One region of the Candidatus Marimicrobium litorale genome, then DNA from elsewhere that is predicted to be linked to it. Evidence: riboswitches for the same ligand, from Rfam matches in the RefSeq annotation. Region 1 holds a riboswitch; the other holds the start of a gene.
The links. A riboswitch is a leader RNA that binds a small molecule or an ion and turns the genes downstream of it on or off. The one in region 1 is predicted to bind thiamine pyrophosphate.
Positions count from the first base shown of each region.

Region 2: another riboswitch for thiamine pyrophosphate. It lies ahead of EYC82_RS17070 (TonB-dependent receptor); the one in region 1 lies ahead of pnuC (nicotinamide riboside transporter PnuC).

Region 1 is NZ_SHNO01000001.1:1,096,783-1,102,478, forward strand. It holds gene gltX (glutamate--tRNA ligase) at 1-611, opposite strand, end outside; gene EYC82_RS05010 (nuclear transport factor 2 family protein) at 660-1,529, opposite strand; TPP riboswitch at 1,619-1,724, shown strand; gene pnuC (nicotinamide riboside transporter PnuC) at 2,096-2,671, shown strand; gene EYC82_RS05020 (hypothetical protein) at 2,793-3,329, opposite strand; gene dusA (tRNA dihydrouridine(20/20a) synthase DusA) at 3,597-4,631, shown strand; gene EYC82_RS05030 (tellurite resistance TerB family protein) at 4,682-5,131, shown strand; gene EYC82_RS05035 (anti-anti-sigma factor) at 5,149-5,631, opposite strand; gene EYC82_RS05040 (PP2C family protein-serine/threonine phosphatase) at 5,633-5,696, opposite strand, start outside.
Region 2 is NZ_SHNO01000002.1:134,531-140,226, reverse strand. It holds gene EYC82_RS17080 (sodium/sugar symporter) at 1-938, shown strand, start outside; gene EYC82_RS17075 (aldose epimerase family protein) at 973-2,127, shown strand; TPP riboswitch at 2,414-2,526, shown strand; gene EYC82_RS17070 (TonB-dependent receptor) at 2,583-4,679, shown strand; gene EYC82_RS17065 (diguanylate cyclase) at 4,894-5,696, opposite strand, start outside.

The sequences.
Region 1 (5,696 bases):
TGATCGTCCACCACGTTCGCCAGGTGATAGGTGGGCATGCCGTCTGACTTCAGCAGAATCTGCGCATCAATCATTCCCCAGTCAAGTTCGATGTCGCCACGCAACATATCCCGCACAACACAAACCCCCTCCTCCTCTGGCACCAACAACCGGATTACATACGGATCGCCCCTGTCTTCCCGGGCAGCAACTTCCTCGTCGGCAAGTCTCAGATCCGAGGGCTTGAGCGCAGTGCTATGCCCCCCCGCGCGCCGCGCCTCACGCAGTGCGTCCAGCTCCGCAGCTGTGCGATAGCAGCGAAACGCGTTACCCGCAGCAACCAGTTGATCCGCATGCTCACGGTACAGGTCCATGCGCTCGCTTTGCCGATAGGGTCCATTGTCGCCGCCAATATCGGGACCCTCATCCCATGTGAGCCCGAGCCAGCGCAGTGAATCGAGGATGGCCTGTTCTGATTCAGGCGTGCTACGTGTCTGGTCTGTATCTTCAATGCGCAGCAGGAATTGACCGCCGTGAGCGCGGGCAAAACACAGATTAAAAAGGGCGATATAGGCGGTCCCCACATGGGGATCTCCGGTAGGCGAAGGCGCAACGCGCGTACGTACGGTCATGAGTCTACGGTGTCGTCGTTAAAAGCCACGATTATACGGTGTCATCGGTCACGCAGACCAGTAAAAGCTGACCCCGTCAATCTGCAGGCTGCGCCGTTGCAGTTTGAATAGTGCGACACCCCGATAGTCGCGCTCACCCTGCTGGTAGTGCACGGTTGCTGACACCACATCACCTGCAGCGAGCACCTTGCTGAGAACGACTACCCCATCCTCTTTCAGCATGTCTTGCAGCGGGCGCCTGCCGCCAAAACCGGGGGCATCGACGCTGGGCAAAGCGTGCAACTCAAAAAGGGCCGTGAGTTCCGCCTGCTTATGCGCATTAAAATATTCTGCAAAGCGGATAGCCTGCTGCTTGCCGGCCTCTCCCACGCCAAACAGCGCACGCGCAAAGCCCAGCATTCCGCCCCATCCAAGATGGCGCAGCAGGCGCAATGCGGATGCAAGCCCCACCCGCAAGAAAGGCCAACCGCTTGCCATCTGCTGCTTCAGCATAGGCAGAAGCTCCCAGTGCGCCGCAAGACGGGCAATCTTGAGTTCACCTTCCTGTATGCAAAGCTCATAGAGCAGATGCACAGGGACATACACTGTAACCTGCGTGGACATGTCTATTTGGATAGTGAGATCACGCATGATCTGCAACCCGCTGACATTGTCACGGTCCACATGAAACTGTATCTCGTTAGGCGCGATAAACGTGTCATAAAAAGCGCCCAGTCGTGACGCGGTGCGAGCGCCGCCGCGATCCTGCGGGACACCGCTGATATGGGGCGCCGACCCTACCGGATCTTCCACCACACTGTTTTGAGCGAAGAGGTCGATCCAGCCCCTACGATCCTTGTTCGCCACAGCCCGTGGTGAACGCTCAGCAAAAGCGATACATTCGCCGGTCGTGAACATTGGTGATGCACCTGATGACATAACCTTTCCTGTGTCCCTGCACGCTCGTTCCCGGGACCGCACGCCTGCCGCGGCCTAGGCATCTATTCCCTGAAGCATTATACTGGCGGCTGAGCGCTAAGGGGTGGCTTGAGGCCTGAGATGTCTGCAATCGTAGACAAACTCTTGAACCTGATCCGGGTCATACCGGCGTAGGAATCGGTGCGGTTTTACCCATCCGACGTCGGCCTCCCGGTCTCTCAACCACTAGAGGCTAATTGTGCTTACGCACTCATGCGCTATACCCCATTCAGACCGGCACTGCTGGCTCTCATGGTCGTAAGCAGCGGCACAACTTTAGCGGTCAATGATTTGACCCATCACGAGGATAGAGCATTGTCACTGCAAATTGACAGGATGTCGCCTTGATGAAGACCATCGGCAGTGTCTAGATGATGCGCGGGCTGTACTTTGGCACAGACACCAGAGACGAAAATGCTGCATTTGCTAACAATACCTGTGAACAGCTTGGCGAGCACCGGGCCTGCAGCGCCGAGAAGCGCTGTCGTTTTCGATGAATTGCCAGTGTGCATAATGGAAGCACTGCTATGACAGATGGCCTGACACTCGCTCTGCTGGCAGAGGTGCTTGCCAGCGGAGCCAACCTGCTCTACGTGCTCCTTTTGATACGAGAGCGAATAAGCTGCTGGGCTTTCGGAATTATTGGCAGCCTGCTCAGCGTATGCCTGTTTATTGACGCTAGGTTGTATTCGGAGTCGGTGCTTTACCTGTTCTATGCCGCCATGGCGGTATGGGGCTGGCTCCGATGGCACAGGCGAGAGGCAGTAGCGGATAATCCAGTGACACGTTGGCAGTTGGCACAACATCTGCGGGCAATCGTTGTGGCGGCACTGCTGGCTTTGGGGCTGGGCTTCAGCCTGCATTTCTACAGTGACGCTGAAAGACCGCTATTCGACGCCTTCACCACCGTCTTCAGCTTTCTGGGGACCTACCTGCAAATCAATAAGGTGCTGGAATCCTGGCTTTATTGGATCATCCTAAACGTGGCCTCGGTCTGGCTATACCTCGATAGTGGCCTGGCAGTTTATGCGGCGCTCATGGTTTTTTATGCGCTGCTCTCGGTATCGGGCTACCTGCAGTGGCGCCGTTCACCGGTTCAATAGCGAACATTATTACAGGATTTTCGAACTGCCGATAAATTAAACCGCACACCCCGGTGTCCGAACGATCGCGGAAAAATACCGTGGGCAATGTCTATATCTCAACCTGCGCTGCGCCGTGCAACTAACTTCCGGTGCCGCTCGGAGGCGGCAGATTTCTGCTCTTGTTATGTTGCTCGATATACTCGTCTACAGCCTCCGACCGCTCAGCTTCGAGTTGTTGAAAATAAGCCGCTTGGCCAGAGGGCGAATCCTGCCAGAGTTGTTTGATGCCCAAGTCAAAATCCTTCCTGGTCATATTTGTCTGGTCTGCATAGCGACCTAATTTCACCGTGTCATCAAGCGTCTGATCTAATTGACTCCATTGTTTGTAATCCGCTGGCACTGCCGATTTATAGGCAACGTCTATGCACAAAGCCTGCTTGTAATAAGACTGGCGCTGTTCCATTGCGCAATTACCGGCCTCCTTCCTTGCCGACTCAAATGCCTTGTTGACCTGAGTTTGTGGCGACGCACACCCTAGCGCGATCGACATGAAAGCGAATACGCAAGTCAGCCTGCCCATCCTGTTTCCCATAATGCTTGCTTCCTTTCTTTTTTTATCTTTCAGAGCATTAGACCAGAGTGGAAGAATTACGACAATCACTCTCAAGGCCATCATCCCGACCATGCCTTACCCAACAGCAACCATGACGCGGCAACAATCGATCGATGCCCCTGCCCCTGACCCCGATCCTGGCCGCTTTTTCATACGCCCCCTGCAACGATCAGAACATCGATGTAGTCTCACTAACAAGCGCTGCTGCCTATGGGCGTGGCCATGCGCCCTACTCGGCGCAACTGAAATAGTATCGCGTGCTCTGCGGTGCGCGATATCTCCAGCGAATTCTTTTACAATAGGGCTGCCCGATCACTGGACCACTCCTTCATGACGGATCCTAACCCTGTCAGCGCAAGCCCTGTCGCCCACCGTTTCTGCATCGCACCGATGATGGACTGGTCTGACCTGCACTGTCGTTATTTTTGGAGATTGCTAACGCGAAAGGCCCTGTTGTATACAGAAATGGTCACCAGCGGCGCACTCATTCATGGCGACCGTGAGCGTTTCTTGCACTTCAATGATGAAGAGCACCCAGTCGCTCTGCAGCTGGGGGGTAGTGACCCCTCCGATCTCGCACGCTGTGCCAGGTGGGCACAGGAATGGGGCTACCAGGAAGTAAACCTGAATTGCGGTTGCCCATCGGACCGGGTCAAGTCCGGGAGATTTGGAGCCTGTCTAATGGCGGAACCTCAACGTGTAGCCGATTGTGTCGCGGCCATGGTTGACAGTTGCAATTTACCCATCACGATAAAACACCGCATCGGCATAGACCAAATGGAGACCTACGAAGAGCTTGCGCATTTTGTTGAGCCAGTAGCGGCGGCAGGGTGCTCCGTATTTATCGTACACGCCCGCAAGGCCTGGCTGCAGGGACTTTCACCGAAGGAGAACCGGGAGATTCCTCCGCTAAACTACCCGTGGGTCTATCGACTGAAGGATGATTTTCCGCAGCTCACGGTCGTCATCAACGGCGGTATCCGGAGTCTTGCGGAGTGCAAGACACACCTTGCGGCCGTAGATGGGGTCATGCTGGGACGCGAGGCCTACCAGAACCCCTGGTTGCTCGCTGATGTAGACCGATCTCTGTTCGGTATAGACAACCCCGCGATCAGCCGGGACGAGGTCCTCGACACCCTGCTACCCTACACCCGGCTCCAACTGGCCCGCGGCGTGCCACTTAATCATATGACCCGGCACTTTCTGGGCCTGTTTCAGGGACTACCCGGTGCCAGAAAGTTCCGCCGCCATCTAAGCGAAAACGCCTATCGCGAGGGCGCTGACATCGCTGTTCTCGAGCAGGCTCATGAACTGGTAAGAGCGTCCATAGCCCGAATGGACAACAGTGCCGCCGGCCACTTGTAATACGACGCAGATTTCGCAACACTTGGCATCACTCGACGACTGGGGCAATCATGATTCAGGTATTAAAGTCACTTTTTGAAAACCCTGAGCGAGACTCTTTGGAGTCACGCCAACGCGCGCTGCATATGGCTGCGGCCGCCCTGATGATAGAAACAGCCCGTGCCGATTTTGTTCACGACGATGCAGAACAGGCTCGGCTTACCGAATTACTCTCAGACGCACTTCAGCTCAGTCAGGAGCAAATAAAAGAACTGGTTGTTGCCGCCGAGGCGCGAGTCGATGAAGCCATATCGCTGTACGAATTTACCAGAGTCATCAATGACCACTACAGTGCGGAGCAGAAACTTCGGCTAATCGATGCCATGTGGTCGGTGGCGTATGCTGACAACGACCTGGATAAATATGAAGAACACCTGATCCGACAGGTCGCCGAGCTGACCTATGTGCCTCACTCAGACTATATCCAAAGCAAATTATCAGCCAGAGAAACGACCGCCTGAGCTAGATGGCAAGCGACTCAGCTGCGCTCAAGAGCATTGACAAGATCCTTGAACCGGCCACGGTTTTCATCTGAGATATCCATCAGAATCCTGTGTGCTTCAATCACCTTTTCTCGAACGGAATCTTCACTGCCCTGCACCGCAGGAATATCAATAATACCCTCAGGGTTTTCACACACCTGTTCGTGTAGTTGAAACAGGCGTTCAAAACCCATGCTGCGCAACAGACGATTAATGCCAGGCTCGCAGGAATAAATGGCAGGCTCAAAGTCGAAAACGTCCTTCACTTTCAGCGCCAATTTCGCAAGCAGCCCCAGCGTCGTACTATCGATTCCCTCTGCGCCGCAGAGATCGACCCAGACGCTGGTAAATTCAGGGTCTTCGAACATATGCTGAAAATAATCATCAATACTGGTGCACAGGGTCAGACGCACATCTCCCGTAAACCGAATGACATAGGCGCCATTATGATTCGCCGCCAATACGCGTCCGCTCTGCATATCAGACCTGCCTGCTCAAAAATAGTGCAGCGATATCATCCGGCGCTGTAGTGATAGCATTCAGC
Region 2 (5,696 bases), on a different contig from region 1:
AAGGCGCACTGACAGGCTTTGCCGTATTGACCCGCGAGGTACCAGAAAGATTCGATATGATTCTTTCAGCAGACTCTCCACATTATATGAGTCTGCCCGGCTTATCGGTTTTGTTGGGCGGCCTGTGGGTGATGAACATCTCCTACTGGGGCTTCAACCAGTACATTACCCAGCGCGCGCTCGCGGCAAAAAATCTTTCGGAGGCACAAAAGGGTATCGCGCTCGCCGCATTCCTTAAGTTGCTCATGCCACTCATTGTGGTGGTGCCTGGCATCGCCGCCGCCGTGCTCGCCCCGGATATTGCCAAGCCTGACCAGGCATACCCCGAAATGATGAAACTGGTGCCGGCCGGGCTACTGGGTATTTGTTTTGCGGCACTGGTGGCAGCGATCGCATCGTCGCTAGGATCAATGACCAACAGTATTTCGACAATTTTTACCCTCGACATCTATAAAACCGTTATCAACCCAAAAGCTAGCCAGGGTCAGCAGGTGTTAGTGGGCAGGGTGATGGCCCTGCTATCAATGCTCATCGCGGCGCTCGTGTGCCGCCCACTGCTGGGCGAACTCGAGCAGGCTTTCCAGTACATACAGGAATTTACCGGTTTCTTTACGCCCGGTATCGTCGCGATTTTTCTGCTGGGTTTTTTCTGGAAACGCGCGACCGCGCACTCGGCGCTGGCAGCCGCTATCGCCTCTGCGGTGCTGTCTCTGCTGTTCAAACTGCTCTGGCCTGCACTGCCCTTTATGGACCGCGTCGGACTGGTTTTTGTGCTGTGTGTCGCCATCGCCGTGTGCGTTACCCTGATTGAAAACAGCGGCGAGCAAAGTAATGCTATCGATCTGAAAGAGGTGGAATACAGTACCAGTCGCGGATTCAACCTGAGCGCACTGGCCATCACGCTCATCCTCATCGGCTTTTATACTACCTGGTGGTGATCGGATTACCCCTGTTTAACTGGAGATAAACACTATGAAACTCCTCACTATCGCAATTATCCTGCTCGGGCTATCTGCCGTTGTCGCCTGCGCCACGCGGACGACGGCAAACGCAGTGCCTGAGATTTTCGGTACGCTGCCCGGCGGCGCAGCCATCTTTCGCTATGAACTGCGCAACGATAATGGGATAACCGTCGGCATTATCAATCTGGGCGCGACCATTGTGTCGCTGGAAACCCCGGATAGAGACGGCAATTTCGCGGATATTGTGCTGGGCTTCGACAACCCACAGCAATACCTGACGGACAGCCCTTATTTCGGCACCGTGGTGGGCCGCTACGGTAATCGCATCGCAAACGGCGAGTTCAGCCTGGATGGACAGGTTTATACGCTGGCAAAAAACGACGGGGAGAATCATCTGCACGGTGGCGAGATCGGCTTCGACAAAATGCTCTGGCAAGTGCTGCAGCACAGTAATAGCGACATCACGCTGCAACTGATCAGTCCAGACGGAGACGAGGGTTACCCCGGGGAGCTGACGACCACGGTGACCTACTCGCTGGATAATACCAATCGGCTTACGGTTGATTACCACGCTACAACCACCCGGCCGACCGTGGTGAATCTGACACAGCACAGTTACTTCAATCTGGCAGGACATGACGCCGGCCCCACGCTGGCACACACCCTGCTCATCAATGCAGACCGCTTTACAGAAATTGATAAGGAGCTGATTCCGACAGGCGAACTGCCCACGGTCTCCGGGACGCCACTGGATTTTCGAGAGCCGACAGTGATCGGGCTGCGCATTGATGAACCCCATCAGCAGCTTGTTTACGGGGGCGGCTACGATCACAACTGGGTACTGACCGATGCAGCCGCTTCAGGTGAGGAACCTGCCGCCATCGTGATCGATCCGGTCTCAGGGCGCACCCTGACAGTCACGACCCAGGAGCCGGGCATACAATTTTATTCCGGTAACTTCCTTGCGGGTGCTTTCTCCGCCAAGCACGGGGCCATCTATCCGTACCGGAGTGCCGTTGTATTGGAGACACAGCATTTCCCGGATTCGCCGAACCAATCCGGCTTTCCGTCCACGCGACTTGAACCGGGCCAGGACTATCGCACGCAGACGGTCTTTGAATTTGGCGTCGAGCCGTATGACGGGGGCAATGATGCAATCGAGTAGTACAGTCGAATAGTGCGATCGAATAGCGCAGTCGATAGAAAAGCGCCTCACATCAGGTGCCTTTCACGCAAAACCAGGGCAGTTCGTCTCTTCGTCTCTTCGTCTCTTCGTCACAGCGACCGCAGAAGACGCGCTGCACCCTATCTGACTCGCGCTCCTGACAGAAACGCGAGGGCCTTCTCGGCATTCACCTCCACAATGCCGCGGGGGATTTTCGACACACGCGCTAAATTCATTCCCTGATCCGACCAGCGGTGTTATTATCGTTTTGCGCCGTTAAGGCGCACTGATACCTGAGGGGTGGCGCAAGCCTGAGATGTCCCGGTCTGTTAGGACTCCGACAAACCCTTTGAACCTGATCCGGTTAGCACCGGCGTAGGAATAGGTTGTTTCAATCCTCCTCGCTATTTGTCTAAAACCGGTTCTCTAACTGTCATCGATGATGGAGAGATCCTGTGCCGAAGTTTTTATCTTATACCCTGACGTGCCTAGCGGTACTCAGCCTCCCCGCTAGAGCCAGCGAACCGCTCGAGGAAATAGTGGTCACCGCCGACTTTCGCGATACGAACCTCATGGAGACGGCGGCCAGCATCTCCGTGCTGGACGAATCGTTAATATTTGAGAGCGGTGCACAGCACCTGGAGGAAATTCTCGGCAATGCGCCTAACGTAAATTACGCCAGCGGCACCGCCCGTGCGCGCTACTTCCAGATTCGCGGTGTCGGTGATCGCAGCCAGTTTCAGGAGCCACTCAACCCGTCTGTCGGTCTGTTGCTGGACGGAATTGATTTCAGCGGCATCGGCAGCCTGGGAACCACCTTTGATGTTGAACAGGTGGAAATATTGCGCGGCCCCCAGGGCACGCTGCACGGTGCAAACGCACTGGCCGGGCTTATCAGCATCAACTCGAATACCCCCAGTGATGAGCCCTATCACTACCTGGAAGGATCCGTCGGTGACTACGACACCTACAGCCTGGGCGGTGTCAGCACGGGTCCGATTACCGACAGCCTGCTCTACCGGGTGGCACTGCAACAATTTTACAGTGACGGCTACCAAAAAAATGACTTTACCGGAGACGATGACAATGCCGATCGCGATGAGTTGACCAGCCGCATCCGCTTGCGTTGGCTGGCCAGCGAGCGACACACACTGGACCTCGGTATGACCTACATCGATATGGACAACGGGTACGACGCTTTCTCCCTGGATAACACCCGCACGACCCTATCGGACCAACCCGGCAAGGATACCCAGGAATCTTTTGCGGCGAGCCTCGCCACAAATTCTGACTTGCACGCGGCGACGCTGGAAACACGACTTAGCGTGGCAAAAACCGATATCACCTATGCCTACGATGAGGACTGGACCTTCGAGGGTTTTGACCCGGACGGCTATACCTCCTATGACCAATACGATCGCAAGCGCCACAGCATCAGCGCGGAATTACGCTTATTATCCAATGCGCAATCGCGCCTGTTCAACGATCGTAGCGACTGGGTGATAGGGGCGTATCACCTTGGCAACAAGGAGGATCTGGATCGCACCTACACCTTTGCACCCTTTTTCACCAGCAAGAACGATACCGACAGCTACGCTTTGTTCGCTCAGCTCGACACCGCACTGACCGACCAGCTGACGCTGATCACCGGCTTGCGCTGGGAGTACCGTGACACCGACTACAGCGACAATAACGGCGTAGACTTCAATCCGGATGACGACATGTGGGGAGGCCGGCTCGCACTGGAATACCAATGGCGCGATAACACCCTCGTGTACGGCTCGGTGTCCCGCGGTTACCGCGCGGAAGGCGTCAACGGCGCCATCCTCGCGAATGTAGAATCCACCGACGCTCCAGACGTCATCAACGCGCTGGAATCCGTTAGCACCTTCGACGAAGAAACACTCATCAACTACGAAATGGGGGTTAAAAGCCGGCTGCTGGATAATCGGCTGCAGGCACGCATCGCCCTGTTCTATATGGATCGCGATGATCAGCAAGTGCGCGGTTCACTGCTGATTCCCCAGGACGGCGGCGCCACGACCTTTGTCGATTACACCAGCAATGCCGCAGCGGGCAATAATTACGGCACCGAGATAGAAATTGACTGGCGCGCGACCAATAAGCTGCTGCTGTGGGCCAATGTCGGCCTGCTGAAAGCAGAGTTCGACGACTACGTGAACGTATTCGAGGAAGACCTGTCAGGGCGCGAGCAGGCCCATGCGCCCAAGTACCAGTACGCGACAGGCGGCCGTTACGATTTAACCGAGCATCTTTTCCTGCGCATCGAGGTACAGGGTAAAGATTCGTACTACTTCTCTGACCGCCACTCCGAACAATCGGATGACTACAATCTGGTGAATGCGAGCCTGGGATGGGAGCAAGCGCGGTGGCGCGTCGTGCTGTGGGGTCGGAACCTGACCGACGAAGACTATACCGTGCGCGGGTTCGGCAGTTTTGGCAACGACCCGCGAAATGGCTACGTCACCGAACCCTACTACCAATTTGGCGAACCCCGTGTGTATGGTCTCACTGCGGCTTACGCGTTTTAGGGCCAGTTCGGGGGAGCTAGTGTCCCGATAGTGTGCTGCCCATTCAGGTCGGCACTCACTGGATACCTGTTTTAGTCCGGGAAGCGTCCGTAATGAAACCGCTTACATTGCGCAACTGCTTCCGTGTGGAGCCTGAAAATATATTTTCAGTCGAACTATCCCAGCTTGTGCAGCGTCAACCCGTTCCAGCGAGCTGACAATACGCTTCAGCGCGTCAGGCTTCGTGCAGCGCTGGGTAAATCTGATTTCGCCCTTTCTCTTTGGCCGCATAAAGTGCTTTATCTGCAAGGCCGACCAAATTCGGAACCGGCGCATCTGCTTCGCCTGAGGGCTGCCAGGTTGCACATCCCAAACTGGCTGTAACGCACTCAGCTGACTCCGAATGAGCATGAGGAATGGCTAACGAGGCGATTGCGTTACGACAATTCTCTGCGATAAATTGTACCGCTTCGATTGTTGTTCGAGGCAACAGAATTGTGAATTCCTCCCCTCCATATCGAGCGCATAAGTCCCCGGCCCGGCTGGCTTCTTTTGCAAGAGCGGTTGCGACGAGTCGAAGTGCTTCGTCGCCTTTCTGATGGCCATAGTTATCATTAAACTTTTTGAAATGATCAACATCAACCATAATCAAAGAGAGAGGCTCGTGCGATCGCCTCGCCCGGCGAGTCTCATCGTTTAATGCCTTATCGAAGCTTCGGCGGTTGTTCACACCTGTGAGCGGGTCTTGCTGCGTTAGTTTCTCGAGCGACTTTCGCTGGGATGCAATTTCAATGTGAATAGCGATTCTCGCGAGAACGATTTTCGGACGAATCGGTTTACCAATGAAATCTACCGCACCCAGCGAAAGACTTTTTTCTTCCTCTTTCTCTGTGGTGGCTGCGGTTAAACACAGCACCGGAATATCTCTGGTGTCCTCATTCTTTTTTAACGTCTTCAACACGTCGAAACCGGATTGGTCTGGCAGATTGATGTCTAGCAGGATTAAAGAGGGTCGATGCTTTTTGGCGCGCAAGACTC